Regions from separate parts of the Mesorhizobium sp. WSM4816 genome, predicted to be linked through region 1. Evidence: riboswitches for the same ligand, from Rfam matches in the RefSeq annotation. Region 1 holds a riboswitch; the other holds the start of a gene.
What was found. A riboswitch is a leader RNA that binds a small molecule or an ion and turns the genes downstream of it on or off. The one in region 1 is predicted to bind thiamine pyrophosphate.

Region 2: it holds a riboswitch for thiamine pyrophosphate, as region 1 does, so the genes downstream of both, thiC (phosphomethylpyrimidine synthase ThiC) here and thiB (thiamine ABC transporter substrate binding subunit) in region 1, are expected to answer to the same signal.

The regions. Positions count from the first base shown of each region.
Region 1 covers NZ_JBVVQR010000044.1:23,545-30,724, reverse strand. The annotation lists gene AC0L3H_RS29190 (ABC-F family ATP-binding cassette domain-containing protein) at 1-1,097, opposite strand, end outside; gene AC0L3H_RS29185 (thiamine diphosphokinase) at 1,099-1,743, opposite strand; TPP riboswitch at 1,845-1,958, shown strand; gene thiB (thiamine ABC transporter substrate binding subunit) at 2,002-3,015, shown strand; gene thiP (thiamine/thiamine pyrophosphate ABC transporter permease) at 3,271-4,890, shown strand; gene thiQ (thiamine ABC transporter ATP-binding protein) at 4,887-5,657, shown strand; gene AC0L3H_RS29165 (M48 family metalloprotease) at 5,949-7,180, shown strand, end outside.
Region 2 covers NZ_JBVVQR010000001.1:350,767-357,946, reverse strand. The annotation lists gene AC0L3H_RS01590 (ABC transporter substrate-binding protein) at 1-611, shown strand, start outside; gene AC0L3H_RS01585 (ABC transporter permease) at 693-1,607, shown strand; gene AC0L3H_RS01580 (ABC transporter permease) at 1,611-2,534, shown strand; gene AC0L3H_RS01575 (ABC transporter ATP-binding protein) at 2,531-4,171, shown strand; TPP riboswitch at 4,252-4,368, shown strand; gene thiC (phosphomethylpyrimidine synthase ThiC) at 4,470-6,299, shown strand; gene thiO (glycine oxidase ThiO) at 6,296-7,180, shown strand, end outside.

The DNA of each region.
Region 1 (7,180 bases):
TACTGCGCCAGCGTCTCTTGCGGGTCGACCGCCTCGCGTTTCTGGTCGAGCGTGGCGATCTCCAGATTGGTGCCGAGTCGCACCGTGCCTGAGTCCGGCTTCAATTCGCCGGTCAGCATCTTCAGCAGCGTCGTCTTGCCGACGCCGTTCGGGCCGACCAGGCCAACGCGGTCACCGCGCTGGATGCGGGTCGAGAAACCCCTGACCACGGTGAGGTCGCCAAAGCTCTTCTCGATGTTCCTGGCCTCGATCACCAGCTTGCCCGATTCGGCGGCGTCGCTGGCCACCATGGTCGCCGCACCCTCGGCGCCACGATGGCCGCGAAAGCGCTGGCGCATGGTCTGCAGTTCGCCGAGCCGGCGCATGTTGCGCTTGCGCCTTGCCGTCACGCCATAGCGCAGCCAGTGCTCCTCGCGCACGATCTGGCGGCCAAGCTTGTGCTGCTCGCGCTCTTCTTCTTCCAGAACGGTGTCGCGCCATTCCTCGAAATGGCCAAAGCCCTTGTCCAGCCTGCGGGTCTGGCCCCGATCGAGCCAGACGGTGGCGCGCGACACGCGCTCGAGGAAGCGGCGGTCGTGCGAGATGACGATCAGCGCCGAAGAGGTGCGGGCAAGCTCCTCCTCCAGCCATTCGATGACCGACAGGTCGAGATGGTTGGTCGGCTCATCGAGGAGGAGAATGTCGGGCTCCGGCGCCATGACGCGGGCCAGGGCAGCACGGCGGGCTTCGCCGCCGGAGAGATCGTTCGGCCGTTCCTCGCCGGACAGGCCGAGATGCTCCATCAGATAGGTGGCGCGGTAGGGATCGTCGGCGGGTCCGAGCCCCGCCTCGACATAGGCGCGGACGCTGGCGAAACCATCCATGTCGGGCATTTGCGGCAGGTAGCGCACTGTTGCCGAAGGCTGGCGGAACACCTCGCCATCCTGCGGCTCGATCAATCCCGCAGCGATCTTCAGCAACGTCGACTTGCCCGAGCCGTTGCGGCCGACCAGAGCGATCTTGTCGCCCGCCGACGCCGTCAGTTCCGTCCCGTCGAGCAGCGGCGTGCCACCGAAGGTCAGTTTTATCCCGTCGAGATTGAGAAGCGGCGGCGCCATGTCAGCTTTCAGGTAGGGGGAATGGATGGGCGAGCAACAGCGCGCGGCCGCTGCCCAGCGCGACTTCGAGCCGGCCCTTGACCTCGTTGGAAATGGTCAGCGACGAGCCGAACGCCACCTCGACATGGTTCAGCGGCCATTTGGCGCCGGTCACGGTCAGACCGGCAAGGTCGGAGAAGCCGAGAATCGAAAACAGCGTGCCGTCGGCGTAGTCGAAGCCGGCCTTTCCGGGAAGCAAGGGCACGCCTTCCTCTGCGCCACTGGTCAAAAGCACCTCTGTCCCTGCCTCGGCCAGCCGGACGCCGAGCGCCAGGTGCAGGAAGGCGTGGTCGGTGCGCTTGCCGCCGAACGCGCCGGCGAGCACGAGGCTGGTGGCGCCGCGTTCGAGCGCGGCGGCGATAGCCAGTTCGCCGTCGGTCTTGTCCTTTTCTGCCGGAAACACCTGGCGCGGCACTGCGGCGAGCTCGTCCGGCAAATCCGCCGGCACCGAATCGAAGTCGCCGACCCAGAGTTCCGGCGTCAGGCGCAGAGTCCGGGCATGGCTGATGCCGGCGTCGGCGGCGATGACACGCGTGCCTTCGACCTGGCGGTCGAGCAGCGGCGTGCGGATAAGGTCGCCGCCAAGCAGGATGGTGAATTTGCTCATATGCGTGGCCCTTACCAGCCCTGCTTGCGAAACGGAAGGCCGCGGTCTGGATGCCCGGCAACTTCCGCTTGCGCCGCAGATGGGCCGGGCCTATGTGTCGAAGCGCTCTAACGGGGTGCTGGACGCGATCTTCGCGGACCGGCTGAGAGGCAACCTGCCAACCCGCTGAACCTGATCCGGTTTGTACCGGCGGAGGGATTAGACGTTTCGGACAACCCGACGCCTCAATTCCCTTCAACGCCAACGAAGGAGGCGCCGATGCGCACGTTTTTATACACACTTGTTTCGGCAGTGCTGCTCGCGGCGACCGTTCTCGCCGGCACCGGGCCGGCATCCGCGCAGGAAAAACTCACCGTCTATACCTATGAGAGCTTCACCGCCGAATGGGGTCCAGGCCCGGCGGTCAAGAAGGCGTTCGAGGCCGAATGCGGCTGTATTCTCGAATTCGTCGCGGTCGCCGACGGCGTCGCCCTGCTCAACCGCGTCAGGCTGGAAGGGGCCGCGACCAAGGCCGACATCGTGCTCGGCCTCGACACCAATCTGACGGCGGAAGCCAAGGCCACCGGCCTGTTTTCGCCGCATGGTGCCGTCATCGACGTCAAGGTGCCGGGCGGCTGGAGCGACGATATTTTCGTGCCGTTCGACTATGGTTATTTCGCCGTCGTCTACGACACCGAAAAGCTGAAGACGCCGCCGAAGAGCCTGAAGGAACTGGTCGAGGGCAATGCCGATGAAAAGATCGTCATTCAGGATCCGCGCACCTCGACGCCCGGTCTCGGCCTGCTGTTGTGGGTGAAGTCGGTTTATGGCGACAAGGCGCCCGAAGCCTGGGCCAAGCTTAAGGCAAAGGTGCTCACCGTGACGCCGGGCTGGAGCGAGGCCTACGGCCTGTTCACCAAGGGCGAGGCGCCGATGGTGCTGTCCTACACCACGTCGCCGGCCTATCATATGGTCGCCGAAAACACCCAACGCTATCAGGCAGCGCCCTTCGACGAGGGCGCGTATCTGCAGATCGAGGTTGCCGGCATCACCAAATCAGGTGCGAAGAACCCGTTTGCGAAACAGTTCCTGACTTTCATGACCGGGCCGAAATTCCAGGATGTCATTCCCGAGACCAACTGGATGTTCCCTGCCGGCAAGACCGAGAAGCCGCTCAATCCGGCTTTCGAGAAGCTCGTCAAGCCGACCAAGACGTTGCTTTTCAGCCCCGAAGAGGTCGCCGCCAACCGCAAGGCCTGGGTCGACGAATGGCTGTCGGTGATGAGCAAGTAGGACTTAGATTTCTGCATGGTGTTCGCTCCACGCCACCCCCCTCTGGCCTGCCGGCCATCTCCCCCTCCAGGGGGGAGATCGGATGTCACTTCCGCTTTCGCCAATCGCAACAGTCGAAGGATTGAGGCGAGGGTGAAGCTTCCAATCTCCCCCCTTGTGGGGGAGATTGCCGGCAGGCCAGAAGGGGGTGGGCGGGAACTCGACCTCAGCCACATCCCATCTTTCAGCGCCCGCCGTTAAGTTGGGCAGCGCGGAATGCACACTGGCCATCGTAGAGATCCCCGCATCACCGCCGGCACCATCGCGCTTGCCGCTGTTGCGCTGCTGATCGGCGGCGCGTTCGCCGGGCTCATCGTCGAAGGCGCACGCGATCCGTCCGGCGCCGCGTCGGCCTTCGATTCCTACCTCTTCCGCGTCGCCCGATTCACGCTGTGGCAGGCATTGCTGTCGACGCTGCTCTCCGTCGTGCCGGCGCTGTTCGTGGCGCGGGCGCTGTCGCGGCATCCGCGCTTCTTCGGTCGCGGCCTCATCCTGCAGCTCTTCGCCGTGCCGCTCGCGCTGCCGGCCATCGTCGCAGCACTCGGGATTCTGGCACTCTATGGCCGTGCCGGCTATTTCGCCGGCGTGCTCAGCGCGATCGGCGGTCAGGGCTGGCCGGGCATATACGGCCTGTCCGGCATCCTCGTCGCCCATGTCTTCTTCAATCTGCCGCTGGCCACGCGGCTGTTCCTCGAAGCGCTTGCGACAGTGCCGGCCGACCAGTGGCGGCTGGCGAGCCAGCTCGGCATGGGCGCCAGGCCCGCCTTCCGGCTGATCGAATGGCCAACGCTGCGCGCGGCGCTGCCGGGCGTCGCCGGGCTTGTCTTCATGCTCTGCATCACATCCTTTACCATCGTACTCACGCTGGGCGGCGGGCCGCGTGCGACAACGCTGGAGGTCGCCATCTACCAGGCGCTGCGTTTCGATTTCGATCCTGCCCGCGCGGTGACGCTGACAGTGCTGCAGATCGCGCTGACCTTCGTCGTCGTGCTGGCATTGATGCGGCTCGGCGCCAATACCGTCGGCGACGCCAACCTGCCGGTGGCTTCGCGCCGCTATCTTTCGGCCGGCGCCGCCGAGACCGTGCTGAACGCAGCATTGATCATCCTCGCTTTGCTGTTCGTCGCCGGGCCGATGGCGGCCACGGTCACGTCAGGCCTTGGCGCCGATCTCGGCCGGCTGGCGGGCGAGAGCGCGGTGCGGCAAGCGGCGCTGACCAGCGCCGTGCTCGCCTTGCTGGCGGCGCTGCTTGCAGTGGCGCTGTCGCTGTCGCTGGTCATGGCACGCCGGGCGCTGGCCTTGAGGCGTCGCGTCGGCGCCAGGACGCTGCTCGAATACGCCACGGATACCGGCGCCGGCTTCGTCCTCGTCGTGCCGCCCGTCGTCATCGGCGCCGGCTGGTTCCTGCTCCTGCGGACCGTCAGCGACGTCTTTGCCATCGCCCCTGTCATGGTCGTCGCCGTCAATGCGGTGATGGCGATGCCGTTTGCCATCCGCGCCATTCGCCCCGGCTATGATGCGGCGAGCGAACGCCACGAACGGCTCTGTTTGCTGCTTGGCATTTCGGGCTGGAACCGTTTCCGGCTGGTCGACTGGCCGTCGCTGCGGCGGCCGCTCGCCACCGGTTTCGCGTTCGCGATGGCTTTGTCGCTCGGCGATCTCGGCGCCATTGCCCTGTTTGGCAGCGACTCCCTGCAGACGCTGCCTTATCTCCTGCTGGCCCGCATGGGCAGCTACCGCACGATGGACGCGGCCGGCCTGGCATTTCTGCTCGGCCTGGTCTGTCTCGCGCTTGTCCTGGCCGCGGACTGGCTGGGACGGGGAGAAAGATCATGACGCTCAACAGCGAAAACGGTACGGCTGTGCGGCTGGAAAAGGCCTCGTTCAGCTATGGCGAAGCGCCGTTTTTATTCGATGTCGAGTTCGCCGCCTCGAAGATCACCGCCATCATGGGGCCGAGCGGCTCGGGAAAATCGACACTGCTCAATCTGGTGGCCGGCTTCGAGACGCCGCAATCGGGCCGCGTGCTGATCGGCGGCGCCGATGTCGGCGCCAAACCGCCGTCGGCGCGACCCGTGTCGATGGTGTTCCAGGAAAACAATCTCTTCGCCCATCTTTCGGTCGAACGAAATGTCGGCCTTGGCCGCTCGCCATCGCTCAGGCTGACCGAGGCCGACCACGCTGCAATCGCCGCGGCGCTCAAGCGCGTCGGCCTTGCCGGCAAGCAACAGCGCCTGCCGCGCGAACTCTCCGGCGGCGAGCGGCAGCGCGTCGCGCTCGCCCGCGTCCTGGTGCGCGACCGGCCGGTGCTCTTGCTCGACGAACCGTTGGCCTCGCTCGGACCGGCGTTGCGCGACGACATGCTCGATCTGGTAGCCGACGTCCATGCGGAGCGGCGCATGACGGTGCTGTTCGTCACCCATCAGCCGGAGGACGCCCACCGTATCGGCCAGGACATGGTGTTCCTGGACAATGGCACGGTTGCCGCAACCGGGACTGTCGCCGATTTTTTTACCAAGGCTGGACCGGAAGCCTTTCGGCGCTATATCGGTGCAGGTCCGTTTGGCGCAGGATCACGAGATGTTGCCCGGAAGCGGACATAATTTACGGCCAAACCGGCTTCAGGCGATGTGGCGTTTGCTTGCCATGGTCAACGTAGTGTGGCTAGGTCCTCCGATACTGGTCCGGCATAGGTTGTGATTTGCCACTACGGTGCCATCCGCGCTCGTGGGCTCGAAGGACTCTGTGGCAGTTGATTTTGCGCATGATCTGAAAATCGATGCCCGATTTTCGGGCCATGTGCTGAGAGCCGAAAGGAAGCTGTTCTGCCGACCGGCACAGACAGAGTGAGAAGGAAACCGCTGGCGCGCTTCCTGGCGCTGGCCGGCTTTGCCATGGCGTTGGCAAGCTGCCAGATGTTCACGCCTCCGGACGTTCAGGTATCCGGCTTCCAGCCTTCTAGCAAACCGGTCACCGTCGACAATGTTGCCGCCAACAGCAAGGTCGCCGAAATGGCCAAGGCGCAGCATCCGCGCATCCTCGCGACCTATGGCGGCGAATATTCCGATCCCAAGCTCGAGCGCATGGTCGCCAAGGTCGTCGGCAGCCTGACGGTGGTTTCGGCCAACCCGAGCCAGACCTACCGCATCACGATCCTCAATTCGCCCAACGTCAACGCTTTCGCATTGCCTGGCGGCTATCTCTACATCACGCGCGGCCTGTTGGCGCTGGCCAACGATTCGGCCGAACTCGCCGCGGTCATCGCGCATGAGATGGGCCATGTCACTGCAAACCACGGCTTGCAGCGCCAGCAGCTCGAGGCCGAGGAAGGCTTTGCGACAAAAGTCGTCTCGGATGTGCTCGGCGACAGCCCGACCGCCAAGGCGGCACTGATCCGCGGCAAGCTGCGGCTTGCCCAGTTCTCGCGCAATCAGGAGCTGGAGGCCGACGGCATCGGCATCAAGTCGATCGGCGAGGCGGGCTTCGATCCGTTTGCCGCTGGCCGCTTCCTGCAGTCCATGTCGGCCTACACCGATTTCCGCTCGATCAGCGGCGCCACCGACGCCAGCCTCGACTTCCTGGCAACGCACCCGAACACGCCGCAACGCATCGATCTGGCGCAGCGCCATGCCCGCCAGTTCGGCGCGCCCGGCGTCGGCACGCGCGACCGCGACGCCTTCCTCGCCGGCATAGACGGGCTGCTCTACGGCGACACGCCGGAGGAAGGCTATGTGCGTGGCGAAACCTTCCTGCATCCGGGGCTCGGCGTGTCGTTCTCGGTGCCCGACGGCTTCATCATCGACAACTCGGCCGCGGCGGTGACGGCAACCGGACCGGGCGACATAGCGATCCGCTTCGACGGCGTCTCGATCGACAGGAACCGATCGCTGACCGACTACCTCCGCAGCGGCTGGGTGGCCGGTCTCGACGAAAGCAGCGTGCGCCAGGAAACAATCAACGGCAACGAGGCGGCGACGGCGCATGCCAGCGCCGAGGGCTGGCAGTTCGGCATCGCGGTGATCCGCGCCGGCGGCCAGGTCTACCGGCTGCTGACGGCAGCCCCCTCCGCCAGCACCTCGCTGGACGCGGTGGCGCGCTCGGTCAGCGGCTCGTTCCGGATCTTGAG
Region 2 (7,180 bases), on a different contig from region 1:
CGCAGATGGTCGTCTCCGGGATCAACGGCCATGACGACGCGCTCGAGCCTTGGTCGTATGATCCGGAAGAGGCGAAAAAGCTCATCGAAGAGGCGCGCGCGGCGGGTGTCGCGGTCGACACCGAGATCAAGCTCATCGGGCGAAACGGCATCTATCCGAACGGCGCCGAAGCGATGGAGGCGATGATGACGATGTGGCAGGACGCCGGCCTCAACGTCAAGCTTACCATGCTCGATGTCGCCGACTGGCTGCGCTATCTGCAAAAGCCGTTCCCGGCGGAGCGCGGCCCCAATCTCCTGCAGATGATGCATGACAACAACAAGGGCGATGCGGCCTTCACGGTGCCGATCTTCTATCGATCGAGCGGCAGCTACTCGACCTTGGCCGATCCGGCATTCGACAAGCAGATAGACGAGGCACTGGCGGCGACCGGCGAAGCCCGCACCAACAGCTTCAAGGCGATTTTCGGCAAGGCCCGCAACGAAGTGGTGGCGGACATCCCGATGTTCCATATGATCGGCTACACCCGGGTTGGCACCAGGCTGGAATGGAAGCCCGATATCACCACCAACAGCGAAATACCGCTGGCCAATATCGCCATCAAAGACTGAGCGATACGGGGGCGCCAGGCGGTCGTCGCCCTGCGCCCCCGACCCGTTGCCTCCGTCGATATCCGCCGAAGGGCATCCGAAATGATAACCTATCTTGGACGCCGGGCGTCGCACAGCATCCTGTCGGTCATCGGTCTTTTGACCTTGGTTTTTTTCCTGACACGGCTCACCGGCGATCCTTCCGCCTTGTACCTGCCTCTGGACTCGACTGCGGAAGCTCGGGCCGCGTTCGCGCGGTTGAACGGCCTCGATCAGCCGATCCATTGGCAGTTTCTGGGATATCTGCGCGATCTGCTGCAGCTGGATTTCGGTGAATCGCTGCGCCAGAACCGCTCGGCGATGCAGGTCGCGCTTGAGGCGTTCCCGGAAACACTGAAGCTGGCCGTCGTCGCGATCACGCTGTCGACCGCCTTGGCAATTCTTGTCGGCTCGCTGGCGGCCGCGCGGCCGGGCAGCATCTTCGACCGTATCGCCAGCCTCGTCTCGCTGGCCGGCGCAAGCGCGCCGGATTTCTGGGTCGCCATCGTCGGCATCCTTGTCTTCGCCGTGGGGCTCGGAGTTTTGCCGACATCGGGCACCGGCAGCTGGGCGCACTGGATCATGCCGACCTTCGTGCTGATGCTTCGCCCTTTCGGTCTCCTGGTGCAGGTCGTGCGCGGAACCATGCTGTCGGCGCTTGCCTCTCCATACATCAAGACCGCAAGGGCCAAGGGCCTGCCGCGGCAGAAGATCATCTTCGGGCATGCGCTTCGCAACTCGCTGCTGCCGGTCGTCACGGTCGCCGGCGACCTGGCGACCAGCCTCGTCAACGGCGCCGTCGTCGTGGAGTCGATATTCGGCTGGCCCGGCATCGGCAAGCTGATGATCGATTCGATCATCCAGCGCGATTTTGCCGTCGTCCAGTCGACCATTCTGGTGACGGCAACCGCCATCTTCATCCTCAACATCGCGATCGACCTGCTCTACGCGGTTCTCGATCCGCGCATCCGGTACTGAGCCATGACGATCATCACCCCCGACATCAAGCCGGCGGCCGTTCCAGGCAGCGGTCGCGTGCTTTTCGCCTATTTGAAGCGCGACAGGCTTGCGCTCGCCGCTGCTATTTTCCTGGCGATCGTCGTCATCGCGGCGGTCCTTGGCCCGTGGCTGGTGGGCGACGCCGCATCGCGGCTCGGGCTGCGCCAGCGCAACCTCGCCCCGTTCTCGCTGGCCAGCGGCTGGATCTACGTCCTTGGCGCCGACACCCTCGGCCGGCCGATCCTGGCCAGGCTGATTGTCGGCGCGCAGAACACGTTCGGCATTGCCGCGGCGGCGGTGTTCGCGTCAATGCTGGTCGGTGGAACGCTGGGCCTGATAGCGGGCTATTCGGAGCGCTGGTACAGTCATCTCATCCTGCGCCTGGCCGATGTCGTCATGAGCTTTCCCTCGCTGCTGCTGGCGCTCATCGTGCTCTACACACTGGGCCCAAGCATCACCAACCTGGTGATCGTTCTCGCCGTGACGCGCATGCCGATCTACCTCAGAACTGCGCGCGCGGAAGTGCTGGAGCTGCGCGAGCGCATGTTCGTCAGCGCGGCGCGAGCCATGGGCGCGAAGCCGGCCCGGATCATCATCCGGCACATCGCCCCCCTGGTCCTGCCGACATTGGTGACGATTTCAGCCATTGATTTCGCGACCGTCATTTTGTCGGAATCGGCGCTGAGTTTCCTTGGCCTCGGCATTCAGCCACCGGACTTCACGTGGGGTGCGATGGTGGCAAACGGCCGCGGCTATCTTGCCACCGCCTGGTGGATCGCATTCTGGCCGGGCCTTGCAATCATGCTGACGACGCTGTCGCTCAACATCCTCTCGAACTGGGCACGCACCGTTGCCGATCCGCAGCAACGCTGGCGCCTTCAGACATTGCGAAAAGCTGCCCGATGAGCAACGCGACCATTCTCAAGCTCGAGGGCCTGACCGTCGATTTTCTTTCGGATGACCAGCCGGTACGCGCCGTCGACGATGTCTCTTTCCACGTCAGCCGTGGCGAGACGCTGGTGATCCTCGGCGAAAGCGGTTCGGGAAAGAGCGTCAGCACCAGCACGGTGATGGATCTCGTCGACTGCCCGCCAGGCGATATCGTGGCCGGCTCCTGCTTCTTCGACGGCGTCGAACTGTCAGGCCTCGGTGCCGAGGCGCGCCGAAGCATCAACGGCCGCAGGATTGCGATGATCTTTCAGGATCCGCTCGCCTATTTGAACCCGGTCTACACGGTGGGGCGCCAGATCGAGGAGGTCTTTGAGAGCCACGGTGCGGCAGCCGGCAAGGCCGCACGCGCCAAGACGATAGAACTGCTTCGGCGGGTCGGCATTCCAGAGCCGCAAAACCGCGTCGACTTCTATCCGCATCAATTCTCGGGCGGACAGCGCCAGCGCGTGATGATTGCCATGGCGATCGCGTTGAAACCGGACATCCTGATCGCCGATGAGCCGACGACTGCCCTGGACGTCAGCGTGCAAGCGCAGATCCTCGATCTGCTGCGCGATCTCCAGCGCGAAACCGGCATGGCGTTGATCATGATCACCCACGACCTCGAAGTCGCCGCGTCCATGGCGGACCGGATCATCGTCATGAACGGCGGCAAGGTCGTCGAGACAGGCATCGCCAAGGAGGTCTTCAGCAATCCGCAGCACGCCTATACCCGCCGCCTCATCGCCGCCCTGCCCCACGGCAACGCAGCGGAGGCGCCCAACAGGCGTTCGACGGCGGTCGCCGGCGAGACGCTGCTCAAGGTGGAACATCTCACCAAGCACTATGAGCTTGCTTCCGGAGCTTTTAGCAGCAAGCGGACGTTCAAGGCGGTGGATGACATAAGCTTCGAGGTCAGGAGAGGAGAAACGCTCGGCATCGTCGGCGAGTCCGGGTCCGGCAAATCGAGCGTCGCGCGCATGCTGCTGGGGCTGAACGCGCCAAGCGCCGGTAGCGCGGTCTTTGCCGGTGAGAACATCTTCGACATGAATGGGAAGCGCCTCATGGCGTTTCGGCGCAAGGTCCAGATGATCTTCCAGGATCCATACGGATCGATGAATCCGCGCATGCGCGTTTATTCGATCATTTCCGAGCCCTGGGTGATCCACCGCGATATCCTGCCGAAGGACAGGTGGAAGGCTCGCGTGGCAGAGCTCCTGGAATTGGTTGGGCTGTTGCCGGAGCACGCCGAGCGCTACCCGCACCAGTTTTCCGGCGGCCAGCGACAGCGCATCGCCATTGCGCGCGCACTTGCCAGCGAGCCGGAACTGATCGTCTGCGACGAGGCGGTTTCGGCGCTCGACGTCTCTATCCAGGCGCAGGTGATCGACCTTCTGGCCGACCTCAGGACCAGGCTCGGCCTCTCCTATATTTTCATCACCCACGACTTGCCGATCGTGCGCCATTTCGCCGACCGGATCATGGTCATGAAAGACGGAAGGATTGTCGAGGAAGGTCAAACCGCGGCGCTGTTCGGGGCGCCTCGCCACAAATATACGCAAAGCCTGTTGCAGGCTGTGCCCAGGCCCAAATGGCTTACGCAGGCTCAATAGTTCGTCCGCGCGCCCAGCTAGCGTTGCCGACTGATGGGCCGAATGCGCTTGACAAAATGGCGATCGCCCGCTCAATTTGACCCATTCACCAGGGGGGTCCCGGCAAGGGGCTGAGATACTGCTGGCTTTCGCGGCGCAGTGACCCGTTGAACCTGATCCAGTTCATACTGGCGTAGGGACGGTGCAAGCGCTTTGCGGGAGTCCATGCCCGAAAACCTGTAAGCAGGCAGACCAAAGCGTCTTTTCATCCTTCCGGCACAGAACTGGGTCTCCAATGCATGAGCAAAGGAGCCTCATAATGAATGCCATTTCCCCCGCCGTGTCGACGGGACCGCTGCCCGCCTCAAGGAAAATCCACAAACCCGGCCTTATTCACCCGCAGATCAGGGTGCCGATGCGGGAAATCGCTGTCCATCCGACGGCAGGCGAACCGCCTGTCACCGTTTACGATCCGTCCGGTCCCTATACGGACCCGACTGTCGAAACCAGCATCGAAAAGGGCCTCGCCAGGTTTCGCCATGAATGGGTTACGGCGCGCGGCGACGTCGAATTCCACGATGGCCGCAGTGTCAGGCCGGAGGACAACGGCTTTGCGTCAGGTGAGCGCCTGACGCCGGAATTTCCCGTGCGCCACCGGCCGCTAAAGGCAAAAACGGGCAAAGCGGTGACGCAGCTTGCCTATGCGCGGGCCGGGATCATCACCCCCGAAATGGAGTTCGTCGCCATTCGCGAGAATCTCGGCCGCGAGAGCTTACGCGGCGGGATGCAGCGCGACGGCAACTCTTTCGGCGCGGTGATCCCGGACTTCGTCACGCCGGAATTCGTGCGCGACGAGATAGCGCGCGGACGGGCTATCATTCCCTCCAACATCAACCACCCGGAGAGCGAGCCGATGATCATCGGCCGCAATTTCCTGGTCAAGATCAATGCCAATATCGGCAATTCAGCCGTCACCTCGTCGATGGCCGAAGAGGTCGAAAAAATGGTCTGGGCGATCCGCTGGGGAGCCGACACCGTCATGGACCTGTCGACCGGTCGCAACATCCACAACATCCGCGAATGGATCGTCCGCAATTCGCCTGTGCCGATCGGAACCGTGCCGCTCTACCAGGCGCTTGAGAAGGTCGGAGGGATCGCCGAGGACCTGACCTGGGAAATCTACCGCGATACGCTGATCGAACAGGCCGAACAGGGCGTCGACTATTTCACCATCCATGCCGGTGTGCGGCTGCACTACATCCCGCTGACGGTCGACCGGGTCACCGGCATCGTGTCGCGCGGCGGCTCCATCATGGCCAAGTGGTGCCTGCATCACCACCGCGAAAGCTTCCTCTACGAGCATTTCGAGGAAATCTGCGACATCTGCCGCGCTTACGACGTGTCGTTCTCGCTCGGCGACGGCCTTCGTCCCGGCTCGATCGCCGACGCCAACGACGCGGCGCAGTTCGCCGAACTGGAAACGCTCGGCGAGTTGACAAAGGTCGCCTGGGCCAAGGATTGCCAGGTCATGATCGAGGGGCCGGGCCATGTTCCGATGCACAAGATCAAGGAGAACATGGACAGGCAGCTCGAAGTCTGCGGCGAGGCGCCCTTCTACACGCTTGGGCCGCTGACCACCGACATCGCACCCGGCTACGACCACATCACCTCAGGCATCGGCGCTGCGATGATCGGCTGGTACGGCACGGCGATGCTCTGCTATGTCACGCCCAAGGAGCATCTCGGTCTCCCCGACCGCAACGACGTCAAGACGGGCGTCATCACCTACAAGATAGCCGCGCACGCCGCCGACCTCGCCAAGGGTCATCCGACAGCGAAGCTCCGCGACGATGCGCTGTCGAGGGCGCGGTTCGAGTTTCGTTGGGAAGACCAGTTCAACCTGTCGCTCGACCCCGAAACCGCGCGCTCCTTCCACGACGAGACGTTGCCGAAGGAGGCGCACAAGCTGGCGCATTTCTGCTCGATGTGCGGGCCGAAATTCTGCTCGATGCGCATCTCCCACGACATTCGGGCCGAGGCACAGAAAGAGGGCATGGCGGCGATGGCCGCGAAGTACCGCGAGGGCGGCAATCTTTATATGCCGGTGGACGGCGAACCGCCCATGCCGAAGATGCCGGAGCCGTCATGAGGCTGCTGGTCAAAGGGGCTGGCGTCGCCGGCCTCACCGCCGCCTTCGAACTCGCCGCCCGCGGTGCTGCGGTAACCATTGCCGAGACCCGGCATGGCCTTGGCGGCAACGCATCATGGATGGCCGGCGGCATGCTGGCGCCCTGGTGCGAGCGCGAAAGCGCCGAGCAGCCGGTGCTGGATCTCGGACGCGACGCCGCCGACTGGTGGGATGCGGTCCTGCCGGGTCATGTCACGCGGGCCGGAACACTCGTTTTGGCAATGCCGCGGGATGCGGGCGAACTCGCCCGGTTTGCAAGCCGCACGTCGGGTCATCGGCGGGTCGACGAAGACGAAATCGCGCTCCTGGAACCCGAGATCGCCGGCCGCTTCCGTCGCGGGCTGTTCTTTCCGGGCGAGGCCCATCTCGACCCACGCCGAGCAATGGCGGCGCTGCATGAAAAACTCGCCGCAAGCGGCGTCGAGTTCCGCTTCGGAGTGGACGCCCGGCACGTGACGGGATTCGACCGCGAGATCGACTGCATGGGAATGGCGTCCAGCGATGAAAGGCTTCGCGGCGTGCGCGGCGAGATGCTGATCCTGCGTACACCGGACATCTCGCTGTCGCGCCCAGTCAGGCTGCTGCACCCGCGTTTGCCGCTCTATCTGGCGCCGCGCGCCGACCACCATTTCATGGCTGGTGCAACGATGGTCGAGAGCCTGTCCACGGAGCCGGTCACGGTACGGGCGATGATGGAGCTCCTGAACGCCGCCTATTCGGTTCATCCCGCCTTTGGCGAGGCCGCGATCGTTGAGACGGGCGTCGGCATTCGCCCGGCGTTTTCCGACAACCTGCCGCGCGTCGAAGCGCATGGCAGGAGCGTCGCGATCAACGGGCTCTAC